4 regions of the Colwellia sp. 6M3 genome follow, and region 1 is predicted to be linked to each of the others. Evidence: predicted binding sites of a transcription regulator. Region 1 holds the regulator's gene; each other region holds the start of a gene.
What was found. The regulator sigma-54, encoded in region 1, starts transcription at its own class of promoters, with help from an activator protein. The targets are predictions, from matches to a motif close to GTTGGCACGNNNNTNGNNT.
Positions count from the first base shown of each region.

Region 2: the regulator sigma-54 is predicted to act here: its motif matches at 2,357-2,375, upstream of H4J50_RS02730 (FlgO family outer membrane protein).
Region 3: the regulator sigma-54 is predicted to act here: its motif matches at 2,044-2,062, upstream of fliE (flagellar hook-basal body complex protein FliE).
Region 4: the regulator sigma-54 is predicted to act here: its motif matches at 2,963-2,981, upstream of H4J50_RS15755 (flagellar hook-length control protein FliK).

Region 1 is NZ_JACGWF010000003.1:36,841-41,789, reverse strand. Features, by position in the region: gene H4J50_RS01295 (HPr family phosphocarrier protein) at 1-185, opposite strand, end outside; gene rapZ (RNase adapter RapZ) at 192-1,046, opposite strand; gene ptsN (PTS IIA-like nitrogen regulatory protein PtsN) at 1,053-1,505, opposite strand; gene hpf (ribosome hibernation promoting factor) at 1,535-1,822, opposite strand; gene H4J50_RS01275 (RNA polymerase factor sigma-54) at 1,858-3,363, opposite strand; gene lptB (LPS export ABC transporter ATP-binding protein) at 3,424-4,155, opposite strand; gene lptA (lipopolysaccharide transport periplasmic protein LptA) at 4,156-4,635, opposite strand; gene lptC (LPS export ABC transporter periplasmic protein LptC) at 4,667-4,949, opposite strand, start outside.
Region 2 is NZ_JACGWF010000006.1:58,135-63,083, reverse strand. Features, by position in the region: gene flgA (flagellar basal body P-ring formation chaperone FlgA) at 1-285, shown strand, start outside; gene flgM (flagellar biosynthesis anti-sigma factor FlgM) at 360-662, shown strand; gene H4J50_RS02740 (flagella synthesis protein FlgN) at 688-1,119, shown strand; gene H4J50_RS02735 (LPP20 family lipoprotein) at 1,158-1,622, opposite strand; gene H4J50_RS02730 (FlgO family outer membrane protein) at 1,660-2,307, opposite strand; gene H4J50_RS02725 (flagella assembly protein FlgT) at 2,730-3,932, shown strand; tRNA gene H4J50_RS02720 (tRNA-Arg) at 4,124-4,199, shown strand; gene H4J50_RS19530 (hypothetical protein) at 4,518-4,652, opposite strand.
Region 3 is NZ_JACGWF010000091.1:1,896-6,844, reverse strand. Features, by position in the region: gene fliF (flagellar basal-body MS-ring/collar protein FliF) at 1-1,603, opposite strand, end outside; gene fliE (flagellar hook-basal body complex protein FliE) at 1,649-1,993, opposite strand; gene H4J50_RS15720 (sigma-54 dependent transcriptional regulator) at 2,244-3,584, opposite strand; gene H4J50_RS15715 (PAS domain-containing sensor histidine kinase) at 3,571-4,779, opposite strand.
Region 4 is NZ_JACGWF010000091.1:9,025-13,973, reverse strand. Features, by position in the region: gene fliL (flagellar basal body-associated protein FliL) at 1-502, opposite strand, end outside; gene H4J50_RS15755 (flagellar hook-length control protein FliK) at 605-2,899, opposite strand; gene fliJ (flagellar export protein FliJ) at 3,068-3,502, opposite strand; gene fliI (flagellar protein export ATPase FliI) at 3,519-4,886, opposite strand.

The DNA.
Region 1 (4,949 bases):
TTACCTTGTGCACCTGCAAGCAGCATTATGCCCATAATACTGTTAGCGTCAGCATGATTGTCGTCTAATTCAATGGTGACTTTTGCGGTAAACTTTTGACTTAATTGTGCGAGTTTAGAAGCCGCTCGGGCATGAAGCCCAAGCTTGTTGATGATGAGAACATAACGGCTGGCTTGTGTGCTCATAGCAAGTTACGTTGTGGCAACAGGTAAATCGCGATGACGAGACTGCACGTCTTTACGTTCTTTACGCATATTATTTGCGAGTAATTCGGTGATATATACAGAGCGATGCATACCGCCGGTACAACCAACCGCTATAGTAATATAACTGCGATTATTTCGTTCTAGATGCGGTAACCAGGTCATCATGAAGCTATTTATTTGCCAAATAAACTTTGTCACAATAGGTTGGCTAGCAAGGAAATCTTGCACAGGTTTATCTAATCCGGTGAAGCCCTTAAGTTCTTTATCCCAAAATGGGTTAGGTAAAAATCGCGCATCAAATACATAGTCTGCATCTTGTGGTACGCCATGTTTAAAGCCAAAAGATTCAAAAACAACCACCATAGAACCCGATTTTTTACCTAGTATACGCTCTCTAACTAAGTCGGCCAGCTGATGTGGTGATAGTTGGCTAGTGTTGATATATAAATGTGCGCGACTTGCGATAGGTTCAAGAAGCTTTTTTTCTAAGGCTATGGCTTGGTCTAAGGCTATATTTTGTCTAATTAGCGGATGTAAGCGTCGTGTCTCGCTGAAACGACGGATAAGGTCACTATCGTCGGCATCTAAATAAAGTAAACTTAACTCTACTGCATTAGGTAAGTATTCTATAATTTCGGGTACATCGTTAGGATCAGCAGGTAGGTTTCGAACATCTAGGCTGACGGCAACATTTTCATAATCATTAATGACGGTATGAATTAAAGCGGGTAACAAATTAACCGGTATGTTATCTACACAATAGTAGCCCAGATCTTCTAATACGCGTAATGCAACACTTTTACCTGATCCTGAACGACCACTGACTATAATTAACTTCATGGGGACTTAACTCGCCTGTTGGATTAGCTGAAACAGCTCTTGGTTACTTTGGCATTTACGCACTTGTTTGCAAAATTGTTTTTCACGAAAAATTTTTGCGATACTTTGTAATGTACACAGGTGATTTTGGCATTCATTTTCGGGCACAAATAAAGCAATAAAAATGTCCACAGGACGATTATCTATCGCATCAAAATCTATCGGCTCTTCTGTGGTAATAACCACCGCAATGGGTTGGGTAGAATTATCTAAACGTCCATGCGGTATCGCTATGCCATTTCCTATGCCGGTAGAACCCATTCTTTCGCGCTTAACTAGGCTTTCTAGTAGCTGAAAAGTATCGTGTTCAACCAATTTTTCAGCGGCCAGACTACTTAAGTATTCTAGAATACGTTTTTTACTGGAACCCGGTGCTGCACAAATAGTGCATTCCGGGGTTAGGATATCTTGCAACTTCATAAACTTATAAAACCTAAAGCGACTTGGCGCTAATGCTTGTTGATTTTGCCTTTGTATTTCAAAATTTGGCGATCTAATTTATCAATTAATGCATCAATTGATGCGTACATATCGTTATGTTCAGCCTTAGCGTGAACCTCAGAGCCCGTTAAATGCACAGTAGATTCAGCGATCTGGTTCAATTTTTCAACCGTTAGTACCACATGTACATTATTAATGTGTTCAAAGTGGCGCTCTATTTTTTCAAATTTAGCATTAACATAATCACGTAATGAGTCGGTAACATCGACATGGTGTCCAGTAAGATTAATTTGCATAAGCTTCATTCCTCTTTTTTGGTGATTAAGACTGCCTACAATAGGCTTTTACGTTGATTTGACGGCGGTATAGAGAGTGACTCTCGATACTTGGCAATAGTGCGTCTTGCTACTTTAATGCCTTGTTCGGCCAAGATATCGGCGATTTTACTGTCGCTTAATGGCTTTGCGGGTATTTCGGCGGCAACAAGTTTTTTAATTAACTCACGAATAGCGGTTGATGAGCATTCACCACCATTTTCAGTACTTACATGGCTAGAGAAGAAGTATTTAAGCTCAAAAATGCCTCTGGGTGTATGCATATACTTTTGTGTAGTAACACGAGAAATAGTCGATTCGTGCATATCTACCGCTTCGGCAATATCATTTAAAACCATAGGTCGCATAGCTTCAGGGCCATGTTCAAAGAAACCCTGCTGGCGCTGTACAATACAATTGGACACTTTTAACAAGGTATCGTTCCTGCTTTCAAGGCTTTTGATAAACCATTTAGCTTCTTGCAAGTTCGAGCGAATAAATTGACTGTCTGCTGATGATTTCATCGAGCGAGACATGGCAGCATATTGTTGATTTACTGATAACTTAGGTGCTGTGTCTGGGTTTAGCTCTACAGTCCAGCGACCATTTTTCTTTTCAACCGACACGTCAGGAATAACATACTGTTCTTCACTCTTGATAACACTATCGCCCGGGCGAGGGTCTAATGATTGTATTAAGCGAATAACTTCACGTAATTGGTCTTCTTTAATGCGTAACTTTCGCATCAATTGGCGATAATCGCGATTACCCAATAATTCGATATGCTCAGTTACCGCTAACTTACTTTCAGCGAGCCAAGGCGTATCTTTTGAAAATTGGTTGAGCTGAATAAGTAAACACTCTGGAATTGAACGAGCCGCTACGCCCACCGGATCAAAAACGTTAATCCGTTTAAGCACTACTTCAATTTCATCAAGTTCAACACCATCAATGCCTACGCTTTCTAATATCTCGTCTGCAGAAACTGTTAGGTAGCCGGCATCATCTATAGCTTCAATAATAGCGATAGCAATTGTTCTATCGGTATCGCTAAATGGTGTTAGTTCCATTTGCCAAATAAGATGGTCTTGTAAGGAGTCTTTTGTTTCACCCTGATAGGTATAATCTTCTGATGCATGACCAACACCGCCACTGCTCGCACTGGCACTAAAGTTGTCATCCCACGTTGTATCACTATTTAATTCTTCGGGTATGTCAGTTTTTGCTAAGCCTTCTGATGAACTTATTTCATCAATAGTCGGTGCAGAATCTTCGCTGCCATCTGAGGATATTTCTACGCTATCGCCAATACCAGCGGAGTATGCTTCTTCTAAATTGTCAGGGGTGTTTTCTGAATTGTTGTCGGGAGATTCATCAACTTCAAGTAAAGGGTTACTTTCAAGAGCTTCTTGAATTTCTTGTTGTAAATCCAAGGTCGATAATTGCAACAGCTTGATAGCCTGCTGCAATTGCGGGGTCATCGTTAATTGTTGTCCGATACGGAGTTGCAGAGTAGGACGCATTTACGTTTTCTTTTCCCTGTTCAAGTACATTAGTATGTTACCGAGTAAGTCTGTTATTCACTATAGCGTGAATTGTTCACCAAGGTATACATCTCTTACGTGTTGATTTGCAAGTATTTCAGTAGAGTTACCTTCGGCAATAAGCTCGCCGTGACTAACAATATAGGCGTGCTCACAGACATCGAGGGTTTCACGTACATTATGGTCGGTAATTAAGATACCTATGCCACGTTCTTTTAAGTGTAGGATAATTTTTTTTATATCACCTACCGAAATTGGATCAACACCAGCAAAAGGTTCATCAAGGAGAATAAATTTAGGATCTGCAGCTAAAGCTCGCGCTATTTCAACTCGTCGACGTTCACCACCAGACAGGCTCATGCCGAGGTTGTCTTTGATATGACCAATGTTAAATTCTTCTAATAAATGCTCAAGTTTTTCTTCTCTTTCAACGTCGGTTAGCGTTTTACGGGTTTGTAAAATCGCCATTATGTTGTCATAAACCGTTAGTTTGCGAAAAATTGAAGCTTCTTGAGGTAGATAACCAATACCTTTGCGGGCACGTTCATGCATGGGCAATAAGGTTAAATCTTCGTCATTTAAAATAATTGAGCCACTGTCGTTATTAACTAAGCCAACGATCATGTAAAACGAAGTGGTTTTACCCGCGCCATTTGGTCCTAATAAGCCAACAATTTGTCCAGCAGAAACCTTCATACTAACGTTTTTAACGACTTTTCTGCCTTTGTAGGCTTTTGCAAGGCCAATGGCTGATAATGTTGAAGTAGACATTTACTCTTGCTTGTCCTTAGATTTTTTTGGCGGTTCAGTTTTATTTTTTGGCTGCAATACTGTTTCAACCTTAGCATTTTCTAAGCTTTCGGCATTGACATATTCAGTCTCGAAGTTATAGGTGATTTTACTGCCACTTACTTCACTACCTTCTTGGCGTAACAAAGCATTACCTGAAATAACAACCGTATTCAAATCAGGTTCATAACGAATTTCATTGGCTTGTAAATTGATAGGGCTACCATCTTGCAGCGTTTGCTCAAATGTCGCAGGAGAACCTTTCGCAATATAAATTTTATTATTGCTTTTATCTTGAGTTATCACCTGTACGAGTTCGGCATTAATTGTCAGCGAACCTTGAGAGATAATGACATTATCAATATAACTGAATATTTTATTTTTCAGATCAGCTGCTTGGCGTGAAGAAGAAATTTTAATTTCTTGGTCAACATCGAATTTTTCAGCATTTACTGCCGGCATTAATAATGCAAATGCAGAAAAATAAATAAGGTTATTTTTTAATTTTTTTATAAATGGTTTGTACATGTTCAGTCAATGTCATCTGTGTTGTGTTTAAGTCTACAATTAATCCTGAGCCATACATAGTAAATCCTTTACCTAATATTAAGATTGTTTGCTCTGAGCTGATAATATTTGTTTTTAAGTCCATTTCTAGATTTTTTCCGTGTACTTCCTGTATTAAACTTTCTTCATCAGTGGCGATTAAACGTACGCGATTTTTTAATTTTACACGATTATTATTATATAGCGTGCCTTCATTGGCGGTTATTTGC
Region 2 (4,949 bases), on a different contig from region 1:
CAAATTCGAGGGGCAGTGATGACAGATCCAAGCCTTGCCACTGGTGTGCGCACCAAAAGAAATTTATCTCAAGGTAGCGTTATAACAAATAAAAACACCTGCTTTGTTTGTAAAGATGAGCCTGTGAATATCATTGCTAAGTCAGATAGCTTTGAGATTAAGTCGTTTGGCGTTGCGTTAGACGACGGCAGCTTAGGTGAAATTATATCCGTGCGAAATAAGCAATCTGGACGAATTGTTCAAGGGCAAGTTAGCGCTATTAACCAAGTCGTAATTAATTTATAATAATTGCTTAAGTTTTCTGCTGTTTTGCCGATAAAAGGTTAGAAACCAATAACTGTTGTAAGTAGGATACAATAATGGCTATTAATATCAATAACTTGAGTAACACCAACCAAGTAAAGCAACAAGTTCAAACTAAACAGCAAGTTAGCGAAAATGCAAATACATCGCAACAAGCTAAATTAGCACCGCGCGATTCGGTGTCAATTACCCCACAAGCAAAACAGATGACTGAGTTGCAAAAAAAAGCAGCTGACTCACCAGTGCTAAACCAGAAAAAAATAGCTGAATTAAAAGATGCTATTGCATCTGGTGATTATAAAGTTAACCCAGAAAAACTGGCAGCGAGTATTGCTAACTTTGAATTTGATCTCAACTAACTCGTAAGAAGTAAAGGAGTAATAAGTGTCTGAAAAAATAACACCGCAACAATTGATCTCTCAACAGTTATCTCAGTTGATGCAACTAGAAACGTTATTAAATACAGAGAAAGACGTCCTTCAGAAACAAAACCCTGATGCACTTATTAGTATTACCTCAGATAAAAACAACTTACTGATAGCGATTCAAGAAATTGACAATGCTATAGGACAAAGTTTTGAGTTCAAACAAGAAAAGTTAGCTGGTAATTTCGACACAGAGTTAGCCGATATTGAAGCGTGTTTAGTCCGCTGTAAAAAACAAAACCAAATTAATGGTTTAATCATTCATCAGTCTCAACTCTCAGTTGAACGAATGAAAACCTCTTTATTAGAAAATCATAATAAGTCATCAATGACTTATGATAGCAAAGGAAAAACCTCTGGTGGGCTGAGTAGCCTAGGGTTAAAAGCTTAAGCACTTTTATTTTTAGGTATAAATTTCAGCCACTAATGCTAATAATAAGTGATATGCTTTATCTCTTGACGGTTAGACGATGCATTATAAATTTCATATACATCTTTAAAGTCTAAGCTTAACTCTGTTGTGTAACTGTCACCAACAGGGTAACTTTTTACAACTTTAGCGCCACGAATAATACCTTGTACCGAAGCCTTTAGTAGCTGGTTATCTACCACTAAATTAGACATAGTGGTTTTGCCATCAATACTTTGCCCATAAACTTGTTCAGCAAGCTCGGCATAGGCAGCAATTTTTGATGCTTTCATTGCCATTAACATACGTTGTGTTTTGTGTGTTGAGTTTTGCAAACTAATTGGCGCTTGGCCAATAGCCGTTAATACAGGAAATTGCTCTGGCTTTACATTTTGCCATTCAACATGTCTATCAAACACCGAAGAACATGCGCTCAAAACTATAGCACTTAAAAAAATTGCGATATTATTGCGTAAAGTATTCATATTCACCTTCGATATTGTCATTCTCATCATTGGAGTATTATTTCTGTATAGCAATTGCACGAGCATCATCAGCTAGCATTGCGCTGTCACGTATGATCATGCCATCTTTCATTTTAACATTATCATCATTTTTAAAGTCATCGCCTACAACCCAAGCCGGAATAAAAGACTGAGCAGTTGCAACAACAACACGTGATTGCATACCTATCATCCGAGCATTAACTAAAACCCCTGCTTCTTGTTGCATCATGGTTCCGGTCACTACATAGTCAATTATCTGACGTTCAGGTAATTCTTTCCAATCTCGGCTAAAAACATAGTCACCATCTTCAGTAACTCGAATATGCCCAGTAGTTTTAAAATCAATAACCACTAAGCCATGTCGCTGCATTTCATGAACAAAGCTTTCAGATAGTTGATTACCAAGCCAATTGGTTGATTCTAAATTTTTTAAATCCACAAATGACGCAATGGCAATTGGCGTTTTAGGATTTACAAATGTACTACTTTCCAACATTTGATATGCCAAACCTTTAACTACATCGTTTATTGCATGACGAGGTAACGCAAAGCTGTCAATTTCTTGTTTATCAACGTAATTAGAACCATAAAAATCATTGTTTTTGGTTTTTACAGAACACGCCATAAGTGTCGGTATTAGTAGTGCTATAAGCCAATTTTTCATTGAGCTATCCTCAATTAATACAAATATCATAAAATTAATACAAATAACAAAGCATGATCCGCGCCAATATTTAAATTTAACTTGGCTTCATCAATATTAGATTAAAAACCAAACAGTATATGAATAAAAGATACCAGAGGAATTATTAATAACACTCTACTGATGCCTATTTGCTTACCTAATCGATTACCTAGTAGAACGCCTAAATAAAAGGCAAACCTCTCTGCTTATATTATAGAGTGATACCAAGTTGTGTATTCTGCAATGAATACCACCTAAAACTTTACCCTGTGTTTTAACACTGGGGGACATAAAAATACCACGTTTATCAACTCATATAATAGTGAACTAAATTAGCTAGGTAATAGCTTTACCAACATTGGTTTATATTTAAAGTATTAGTAGGCACAAAAAGTGCATATTTGAATAGAGAAATCGATCCACTATTAAAAGAGATATTTATGCGCTTAAGTTCAATTTGCCTTTGCTTTGCTTTATTCAGTAGTGCCAGTTTTGGACAATGGTATGAATCGCAAGGTGTGGCGAGCATAAAAAATGGTGATAATAAAGCAGCCAAAGCTCAAGCGATGCAAAATGCACTAAAAAAAGCGTTGTTGGTTGCAGGTGCTTCTGTATCAAGTGTACAACAAGTCGTTAACGGCTTACTCACCCAAGATCAAATAAGCATACGAGCCAGTGGCAGTGTTAATTCATTAGCCTTGATCAGTGAAACCTACAACGACGACTTTGTAACAGTTACTATTCGAGCTGATATTTTCCCACAAGAAAAAAAATGTTTTGCCGCTGATTATAAAAAATCGATGTTACTTACTCGTAGTAATATATTGCATCGAGAACAAGCCAATATTGGTAGTATTTATGCACTTGATAAAACATTAATTAAAAAGCTCGCCAGTAAAATACAGCAGCAAGGGATATATCTAGACACTAAGTTAGCGCTGCAAACCAAAACAGAATTTTCACGATACAATCAAAGCTTGCAAGCTCAAAGCTTAAAAAATTTAGCGATGTCGTTAGCTAATATGTCAGACAGCCAATATGTTTTATTTTCAGAAATTCAAGACCTATCTATGGCGGATGATGAAAACAATGATTGGCAATTCTGGCAAAAAAATATTTATCAACGCCAATTTAATATCGCACTCTATGTTCACGATGGCACCACAGGTGAAAGAATTCTAGATAAACATTATCAAAGTTCTGCGCCATGGGATTTTGATAAGCGTAAACATATTGATGTAACTAGCCAAAACTTTTGGCAGAGTGAATATGGCCAACAAATAAACCTGTCTTTAGATGACATGGTGCGAGATATCGACGAAAACATGATGTGTCAGCCAACCCAAGGTCGCATCGTGCAAGTTCAGGGTAATTCAATTACTTTTAACTTAGGCAAAAGACACGGGGTGCAAGTGGGTGATGAGTTCTCTTTACTGCATTTCAATAACTTTGTCAGTGATGATAAACGCACATACACCGGCTTTAATATTAGTCCTTATAAAGTGATTGTTACCTCAGTAAGCCAAGATAGTGCCCATGCAACAACGGCAGCACAACACGTATTAGACAATATACAAATAAATGACTTAGCCGTAAGATATTAAACAATAAGTTAAGAGTTCATTGAAAGGATGAATTCAACTGCTATTAATTAAGCCTCTGTTAGTGTTAATTTTATTTGATTTTTTTGAATACAAATTAATAAAATAGTTGTAGCATACTTGGGCTTTAAATAGCATTTCACTGCTCTGGGCTAGTTAATACTGCGTGGTGATAATCAAACTACTTGCGCTTTGTCCTCATAGTTTAACTGGATAAAACTGTGGCCTCCTAAGCCGCTGCTCCAGGTTCGAGTCCTGGTGGGGACGCCAGTAATTGCTTTTAGTAAGCCTCAATAGATCATTTTAAAACGGTTAATATCGTATTACGGCATCGTTTACCTTCGTTCCTTGATATCCTGTCACCACGACATACCGTACATCCTGTACCGTCGTTCTTTGACGTCCTGTCACCACGACATACCGTACATCCTGTTCCGTCGTTCCTTGACGTCCTGTCACCACGACATACCGTACATCCTGTTCCGTCGTTCCTTGACGTCCTGTCACCACGACATACCGTACATCCTGTACATAAAAAAGCCCCGCTATTGCGAGGCTAGTAGTTATGATGAGCTAATTGATAAGCTCTTAATTATTTTGTTCTATTGTAACTTCCTTGTCGTCTAATGCTGAGCCTGTGCTCAACACTGCTGATACTGCTAATATTAATACCGCTAATATTACCGTAGTCAGCTTAATTCCGCGTGACGACGACCTGTTCATTCTTTAATCCTGTATTATGTTGTATCTTTTTCTAATTTTTATTAATACGACGCATTAACATTAAAGCAACTTGTATAGATATTCAACCAAAAGCTCATTAAATGAACGATTTTAATTTTTTCTTATATAAATGCTAAAGTTTATATCTGTCTACTAACTTCCCTTTCAGTTTGCTCAATCAAATTAATAAGCGATCAAAATCTTATTTCATTCATTAAATCAGGTCATTTCACATTTAAAAGACGATAAATATAACTTAGTTAAAAATAATGCCATAAAAGTGCTAATTAAATTTGC
Region 3 (4,949 bases), on a different contig from region 1:
TACCATCTGGGGCAAAGCCAACGGCGCCAGCATCAAACTCAGCGGTTAGCATATCCATGGTTTCATCACCTAAGTCAATATGACTATCAAGCGACTTATCACCATAATCACTCGGTGTTTGCTCTGGGTGAATTAGGCGTTTTAACATTGGGCGTACGACTGCAAAAAATAATACTGCAATCAAGATTACCGCGCCAACTAATTTAGCATATTTATATACCGTTGGATCTTTCCATAGTGGTACAGCTTCAACCGCAACAATTTCTGGACGAGAAAATGGCAAAGTAACAACATCTAATGAATCGCCACGCTGTAGGTTAAAACCAATACTGCCTTGTAATACACGACGAATATTAGCTATTTCTTGTACAGAGCGTGGTGTTGGCATAGCTTCACCTTCAGCATTCACACCCGGAATATAATCTAAGGCAACTGAAACACTAATACGATGTATAACGCCCGTTTGCTGTTTAGTGTAGCTGATCGCTTCGTCTAGTTCATAGTTGCGAGTTGACTCTGAATGCTTACGACCCGGCATACTGCGCTGTTGTCCGTTGCCAGTTGCATCTTCAGGGATATTACTGTCAAGCGGTGGTTGGTTAGTTAACGCACCTGGTATACCGCCAAGCATGCCTCCGATAGTGCTATCTTCAACTTTCATTTCACTACGTAAAGCGGGTAAGTCTGAATTATATCGGCGTTGTGTTTCTTCTGTATTAGTAAAATCCATCGCCACATCAACTTGTGCGGTGTAATTACCTAAGCCAACAACAGGAATTAAAATTGAGTCAATTTTTGACATGTATTCAGATTCACGCTTTTGTTCTATTTCAAACTCTTTACGAGAGCGAGATGAAACAGAGTCTTGTGAACCAGAATTTAATAAACGACCATTTTGGTCGGTTACCGTTACGCGATTAGGATCTAAGTTTTGCACTGCTGAAGCAACAATATCAACAACCGCATCAACTTCTTCTTCAGATAAAAGGCGGCCGCGGCGCAAAGTGAGTACCACAGTGGCTGAAGGATTTTTCTCACGTTTAGCAAAAACATTTTCACGCGGAATAGCTAATAATACCCGAGCACGTGAAATAGACTTTAATTCTTCAATCGTACGGGCGAGCTGTTGCTCTCTTGAATGTTTTAAACGTTCACCTTCTAGGCGTTGACTTACACCAAAGCCCATATCCTGCATAAGAATTTCGCTACCTTGAGATGGAGCATCAGTAAGACCTTCTCGAGCAAGCATAAGTTTAACGTTTTGATATTCATCGCTTTCAACAGATATAGTGTTATTTTCTTGACGATAATCCACTTTATTGCTGTCAAGAAAGTCCATCGTTTTAATTAATTGCTCGGTTGGCAATTTGGTTAAAAAACGATATTCAGGTTGATTCGCTAACATGATAACAAAAATGGCAATAGCAAAACAAATAGCTAGTGCAATGACTATTGTCATTTGACGGAGAAAATCAACATTGCCCATGGCACCGGCTAAACCTGACTTTTGCTCACCAACGGTATCATCTGCTCCGTCGCCAGCGACTAAATCGTTGTTACCATCGGCTAACATTAAATTTGTATTGTCTGTTGTATCGGCCACTTATTTATCTCCGCGTAAAACTTGTTTTATTTTTAGCAACTGGAGCTAAACCGGCATGCTCATAATTTCTTTATAAGCTTCAACAAACTTATTTCTGATCTGAACGGTTGCATCAAAAGCAATACCCGCTTTTGAGCCTGCAATCATAGTATCGGCCAAGGTAACACTGCGATCACCCATTTCAAACGCTGTACGTTTTGCACCAACATCTTGTTGTAGTTCATTAACATTATTTATTGCATCTTTTAACAAGCTACCAAAGTCACCACCAGCTTTACTAACTGGAGGCGTACCCATGCCATTTTCTTCACCGATAGGAAGTCTGTTTCCCATCGCTTCCATCGACATGCTTTGCATTTGGGCGTATAAAGAATTAGTTTTAATATCCATGGCTATCTCGCTTGTGTCAATTTCTTGTTACTTACTATTACCTATGGTTAAAGCAAGCATAGTGCCAAGCTAAAAAATAAAGCGAAATGGCAAGAAAAGCCTAATAAAATTACATTTTAAAACAATAAAAAACACTTATAAATCAACAGTAAAAATCAAATTATTCAAAACAAAAAAAACGACGTTAAATACGTCGTTTTTCAGTTTAATCTCGATATTTAATTAACACTTTGTTAATTTTAACCTGTAATTAAAGTGGAATTTGAATACCACTATCACGCATACGGGCAATTTTATAACGTAATGTACGAGGGCTTATTCCCAAACGTTCGGCAACATCTTTGCGGCTTCCTCGACAAGCATGCAAAGTGTCTAATATGATTTGGTGCTCTTGTAATTTAAGTTCACTGCCGAGTTTGTCAGCTTTTGAAGCGTCAACGGTGTCACTTTGCACTTGAGGCGTTTCAAAGTTATCAATCAGTAAGTCATTAGCGTCGATACAACGATCACTTTGTAAAATCAGTGCTCGTTGAATAACATTGTCTAATTCACGCACATTACCTGGCCAAGCATAGGCGAGTAATTTACTGCGAGCTGCTGGTGTGAATTCAGGAATAACATTACCGTCTTTTTGACAAATACGGGAAATAAGATGTGTAGCTAAGGGCAAAATATCATCTCTGCGTTCGTTAAGTGGTAACCAAGTTAACGGGAATACATTAAGGCGATAATATAAATCTTCTCTAAAAATACCTTCTTGCACGGCGTCTTTTAGATCGCGGTTACTGGTTGCTATCACCCTAACATCTAGGTTAATAGTTTTACGTCCGCCGATGCGTTCAACTTCACGCTCTTGTAAAACTCGTAGAATTTTTGCTTGTAAGCCTAAATCCATTTCGGTAATTTCATCAAGTAAAATAGTGCCGCCTTGTGCTTGTTCGAATTTGCCTGGACTAGCTTGAATTGCACCAGTAAAGGCACCTTTTTCATAGCCAAATAAAGTCGCTTCAAGCATATTTTCAGGAATTGCAGCACAATTAATGGCCACAAAAGGGGCTTGGCTGCGTGGCGAATAATTATGAATATATTGTGCTAGCACTTCTTTGCCCGAGCCACTTGGCCCTAAAACCATAACAGAGGCTTCAGTATTCGCCACTTTTTTAGCGAGTTTAAGTAACTCAAGACTTTGAACGTCAGCCACTACGGGATCACAACCATCATTAGTTTGTAACGGCACATACTGAGTAACCATATTTAGCAATACTTCTGGGGCAAAAGGTTTTGCCATATAATTACAGGCACCGTCTCGCATAGCTTGTACCGCGTCATCAATAGTGCCATACGCGGTCATGATCAATACGGGTAATTTGGGATAATTATTGCGAATACTTTTTAATAACGATAGTCCTGACATACCACCCATTTGTACGTCGCTAACGACTAAATCAACCGCATGCGATTTGAGTTTTATTAGTGCGTCTTCCCCGGAATCAACGGCTAAACATTGATAGCCAGCCAAAAGCAAAGTATCAACAAGGGCTTCTCTAAGTCCAGCATCATCTTCGACTACCATGATTTTACTTGTGCTCATTACTAAGCTCCTTAGACAAAAATGCGTCGTTGTTATTTTCAGTTAATTCGGTGTTGAGGTTTTCACTTACAAGCAGTGGTATTTTTATACAAAAATGTGCCCCTTCGCCGGGTTTACTGATCAAGCTAACTTCACCTTGGTGCGCATTAGTCACCGATTTTACTACGGCTAGGCCTAAACCTGTGCCCTGGCTTCTTGAGGTATAAAAAGGTTCGAATATCTTATCGGCTTGCTCTGCACTAATGCCAGGGCCATTATCTCGGACGCTAATATAGGCATATTCACCCTGACAATAAGCACTCATATCAATAACAGCATCAGCTTTAATTACCGATAAACTGTTGTGTATTAAGTTATGAATTGCGCCAGTTAAGGCACTTACATTACCTAAAATTTCACAACCTTGTTGAGAGAAATACAGATTTACTTTTGCACCGGCTTGATTAACTTGCGGCTCAATCGCCTGTGTTGCTTGCTCAATAAGCTGATTAACATTTATCGGTTCAACCACCGCTTTACTGCCACTTTTAGCAAATAACAGCATGTCATTAACTTGTTGCTCTAAATCTTGTAAACGCAGCATTAATTTATCTTGAAAATTAACTCTTGCATCGTCGTTAAGTTTTTTATTGCGTAGATTGGCGCCATATAACATCGCAGCAGACAATGGTGTGCGAATTTGATGCGCTAATTTTGACACCATACGCCCTAAAGACGAAAGACGCTGTAATTGGCCAAGTTTATCTTGTAAGAGGCGAGTTTCTGTTAAGTCGGTGATCATGATCAACTGCCCAGGTTGGCCACCTAAAGCAGTAATTTCTAGTTTGACACGGCGACCATCATTTAAAGAAACCTCATGCCAGTCATCTGCCCTAGGTTTAAAAGAGCGTTTAATCACATTGAACCAAGGTTGACCTAAAATAGGCTCATCTAGCAAACGTTGTGCGGTATCATTCATTTTCACCACGATGCCGTTACCATCAAGCATGATCATACCAGTTGGCATAACATCAATAACGTGCTGCAGTTGTTTATTTTGTTGACGTAAAAACGCCAATTCACCCGCGTAATTTTCGCTTTCTAATCGATTTGGTTGATCGCGTTTTACATTAACCTCATCAAATGAAGTTAATACACGATTCAGCACAGGATTGGCTGAAGAAGAGTTGGTCGATGTCGAATAGGCAAGTGCCATAATATTTCACCCGAGTAAAGAAGTACACTCAAGCAAAGCATGAATTATGCCAATCAATTAAAGCTATATTATTCAGTGGTTAAAGCTAATAATAAAGGCTGATTATCGCTGTCAATAAAATGGCTGAAAATACTAAAGCAACCGAACTATACGCCTAGAACCGTAATTAA
Region 4 (4,949 bases), on a different contig from region 1:
CAACTTCACTACCTTCAACTTCGGTCATTATTTTATGCACTTCAACTAATGCTGATTGCTTTAAAGACATTTTTCCCGCACTGGTTGCTAAGTCATCAGCACTTGACCGTGAAAAAACGCCCAGTAATGTACTTTCAATAAGGGGTATATGTTTTTTTGCTGCTTCTTCGTTTTCCGCGCCTCTAATAAGCAGTTGCACTCGAATTTCAACAAAGCGATCTACTGCATTACCTGGTACATTGAAACGAAAGGGTCTTGGCAAAGGAACATACAAAGCCGTACCAAGTTCAGCATTTTCTGCAGGTGCGCCAGACGCCTCTCCTGCTGCATCAGCGCTTAATTCACTACCGGCGCTTGATTGTGCAGTTTCATCTTCACCACCGAGCATAAAAAATGCAGCTCCGCCGCCAGCAGCAGCTAAGATAACAACAATAGCAATTATAATAATCAGTTTCTTTTTCTTACCTGAATTATCTAGCTCAAGTTCTTTTTCGTCAGCCATGTTCCCTACCTTTGAATATTTTTTAAAGCACTTGTTAAACTATATCGTTGAATAGCTGCTAAACCAAAGAGTTTTATCAAGTATTATGGGTGTATTAATGAATTAAGCATAGTAATCCACACCTGTTGATGAAGCTTTAACCACATCAAGCACTACATTATCATTTTCACTGAAGTTACCTTCACCCGACTCTTCATTTATACCACTATGATTTGCTTGTTCAAAACCATCGCTATTTTGCTCTTTTGCCTGGCGCTGCTCAATATTTGCATCGCCAACATCAACACCATTTTCAGCTAACATATCTCGTAACTTGCCCATGTTTTGCTCTAAGGCCTCTTTGGCTTGTTGGTTTTGAACAATAAACTGCACCGCGGCTTGTTCATTTTGTAAATTCACTCTGACATGAATATTACCCATTTCTGGCGGATCCAGTTGAATCTCTACTTGTTGTATTTTCTGGTTGATCATTACCATTACTTTATCTTTAACAGCATCAGCAAAATCTTTGCGATAAATAGCAATAGTTTCGGTGTTCAACGCGGTGATTGATTTTTGTGCTTGTACGGTATTGGTTGTTAATTGATTAATTGTATTTTCAAAACTTTGTTCTTGATGTGCCGCTAACTCTGCAGCATTGGGTATTGTTCTAGCAGCCTGTGCGTCTAATGTATGATTAATGGCAGGATTGAAAGTTGAAGCGACTTTATCAGCGTTCGGTGCCAATTTCTCGCCTTGGTTTTTCATCAATGCTTGCTCATCATCCGCATTGTTGGCTAGTTTAGTGGCGTCATCAAAAGCGACACTCTTTTGAGTTGCATCAATTTTTTGCTCAACTGTAGGTGCAGACGATGCAGATATTACCGCAGCGGTACTTTGATTAATCTGACGAGGTTGAGTTGACTCGTTAGCATTTGCTCGATTAAGTTCTACAGCACCCGCTTGTGTTAACTCTGCAGTTTGCATTTTTACCGGTTCACTTTCACCTGTTACCATTTTTTTTATAGCGTCAGGTGCTTTTTTAACGTCTTCAACAGTAAATGCTTTAGCATTAATGTCATTACTTTTTTGTGACTCTTTTATATTAGGCACATTAGATATATTAGATAATGACTTAGCATCTTGCTCTGTTTTTAAAGCCGTTTTACTTTCATCAGCTACAAGCGTGGCATTAATTTGCTTTGCTAATAAATCCTGATCGATAACTGTATTTTCACGCGTTAATTTTTCAGTAGTTCCGGTGTTTAAAACCTCTGATTGAGCAGGAGAAATAACGCTATTATCAGCTGACTTCACTACAGCATTTTTAGCAGCATTTTCGACCAAGTTAACTGCCGTAACTTTATCTGTTGTAGTTGCTATTTGCTTTTCTTTATTCTGTATATCACTTGCCACAGTATTAGTTATAAAATCGGCGGCTATTTTAGCCGTTGAATTATCTGTGACATTGGTATTACTTGCTTGCACACTAACTTTACTGTCAGTAGGCAATTGTGTATTCGAAGTGTTAGACAAGGCTTTATTTTCTTGAACTTCGACAGCTTTACTTTGCTCTAACGGCGTCGATACTTGACTATTTGTTGCTGACTTTGTTAACAGTTGTTGTGCACCATTTAGCATTTTTAACAGATCAACAGCATCATCACTTTCAACTTTTTGAGCGACACTCTGACCTGTTTGAGATTCTTGAAGCACTGAATTAGCAGCCGACTTATATGAACTAGCGATAGCACTATCATTATTTGACGTTTTAACATTTGTAATAACGCTATTTTTATCTTGTACGGGCACAACAGGCAAAGGTACTGGCAGCGTATGCTCGTCTCCTTTAATCTTTACTACAGGTTCAACTGCCGCTAATAATAGTTCTCGAACTTTTTCTTCTACCGATATCGGTAAAGGTTCTTTATAAACACTCACCTCCAATGGTTTAGTCACCAAAGATTCATCATCTATTGGTAACGGCACAGGTAAAGTATGAGCATCATCGTTTATAGCTTTTTCAGCGTTCAGCTTTGCCGACATAGTTTGATTATCAATAGGAAAAGATATTGGTAAATTAGAAGATTTGTCAGCAGCTGTTGATTTTTCTATTGATGTTTCATCATCTATCGGTAAGGGCACGGGTAATGTATGAGCATCATCTAGGTTCTTGCGTTTAATCTTAATAGCGGGGTCATCACTAAGCGGTTGCTGTTCTGCCGCTTTAGACACAAGATTGCCACCTTGATTATTTTTACTCTCTGAGTCAGTGTTATTTTTCTTTGGATAATGCTGCTCCATAGCATCAGAAAACGCATTGCCTTTAGTTTGATTTTTGTTGGATACATCTCCCTTCCCCCCTGAAACATCTAGGGTTTGGCTAACATCAGAAGACAAAAAATTTACTTGATACATAACAAAGCTTTCCTAAATATAAACAATAAGCGCAATTTAATACGTAACTCTCTCTTGTTAACTAAGCAAAAATCATTCCAAAACCAGCTTAATTAGCTTTAATATAAGAAATTTGTTACTCAGACAAATAGGAATTAAAAATAGGCAGTTGGTGAAGTAAAGTAAGATTTATCTGTGGCGACGAACAAATTGCTGGGTAGCAATTTCATCAAACATTTTTTGTTCTTGTTTATTAGCGGCAAGTTGTAAAATAGCCAATTTTTTATCGCGCAATAATTCTACAGCTTGTATTTTACGCCTTTGTTCTAACCATTGTTTTTTTCTTGTTTCAACTAACGCTTTGGCTTGATGAACTGCAATTTTAACTTGTTGAGAAGCATTATCCAATTTGGCAATAAAGGCATGAAAATGGCTATATGTCGCACTATCTATACCTTCTAAAGAACGCTGATTAAGTCTGCGCATATATTCCAAACGATAGTCACTGACATTTTTTAAACGGTCTTTATTTTGTTGATAGTCAAGTTCCGCTAATTGTAATGCTTGCGAGGCTTTTTGCTCTTTATCAAGCTCAAATTTATATAAGGTATTTAACTGTTTCATGCTGTTATTACCTTATTTATTGTTGTGCCGTTTGGCTTTGTTGAGCATGAGCTTGTGCCGCCGCGAGCACTTCTTGCAACTGCGTTAAACTCTGATCATACGGAATAATTTCAAGCATTTTTTGCTGTAAGAAAAACTGAATAACGGGCTGTAAATCTATGGATTGATCTATTCTTGGATCGGTACCTCTGCTGTAAGCACCAATAGAGATTAAATCTTTGTTTTCTTGATAAAGCGAATACACTTGGCGTAATTGTCTAGCAAGTTGTTGGTGTTCTTCACTGGTTACCATTGGCATAACGCGGCTGATAGAGCCTTCAATATCAACTGCGGGGTAATGCCCAGCATCGGCCAATTTTCTAGACAATACAATATGACCATCTAAAATAGCACGAGCAGCATCAGCAATAGGATCTTGTAGGTCATCGCCTTCGGTTAAAACAGTAAAAAATGCACTAATAGAGCCTTGCCCATCGCCGCCATTACCTGCCCTTTCAACCAATTGAGGTAATTTAGAAAAAACTGAAGGTGGATAACCCTTCGTTGCTGGTGGCTCGCCTACTGCTAGGGCAATTTCACGCTGTGCTTGTGCATATCGTGTAAGAGAATCAATCAGTAATAAAACATTTAAACCTTGATCACGAAAATATTCACTTATTTGAACCGCAGTTTCACAGCCCTTTAGTCGCATTAATGGCGAATTATCGGCGGGAGCGGCAACCACAACAGAGCGCGCACGACCTTCCTCACCTAAAATCTCTTCAATAAACTCTTTAACTTCTCGTCCACGTTCGCCAATAAGTCCTACAACAATAACATCGGCATTAGTTCCTCGTGTCATCATACCTAACAATACACTTTTACCAACACCGGAGCCGGCAAATAAGCCCATACGCTGACCAACACCAACCGTAAGAAAGCTGTTGATTGAGCGCACACCAACATCGAGTGGTTCGGTAATTGCGCGTCTTGATAACGGATTAATAGGTTTGCTGTCGTAATGATAAGTCTCAGATGCTTTAATTGGGCCTTTACCATCGAGTGGCTTACCCACACCATCGATAACGCGGCCGAGTAAATCCATTGATAAAGGTAATCGCGCTTTGGTAGATAAAGGCACGACACGTGCCCCAGGTAATACGCCTTGTAAACTCTGCTCAGGCATTAAAAATGTTGTGTCTTGTGAAAAACCAACAATTTCGGCAATAAGATCACCTTGCGATGTTTCGACTAAACACTGGCTGCCCACTGGCGCTTTAACCCCAACCGCTTCTAACGTTAAACCAACAACACGCACTAAACGTCCGGCAACAGAAACACTTTGCGGATGAATAAGTTTTTCACAGTTTTTTAAACGTTCAGTTATGCGATTTATGTCAACCATAGATATTTACGCTTTTTTAATTAATTTACCGGTTCAACTTGTATTGGCTTTATGTTTATTGTG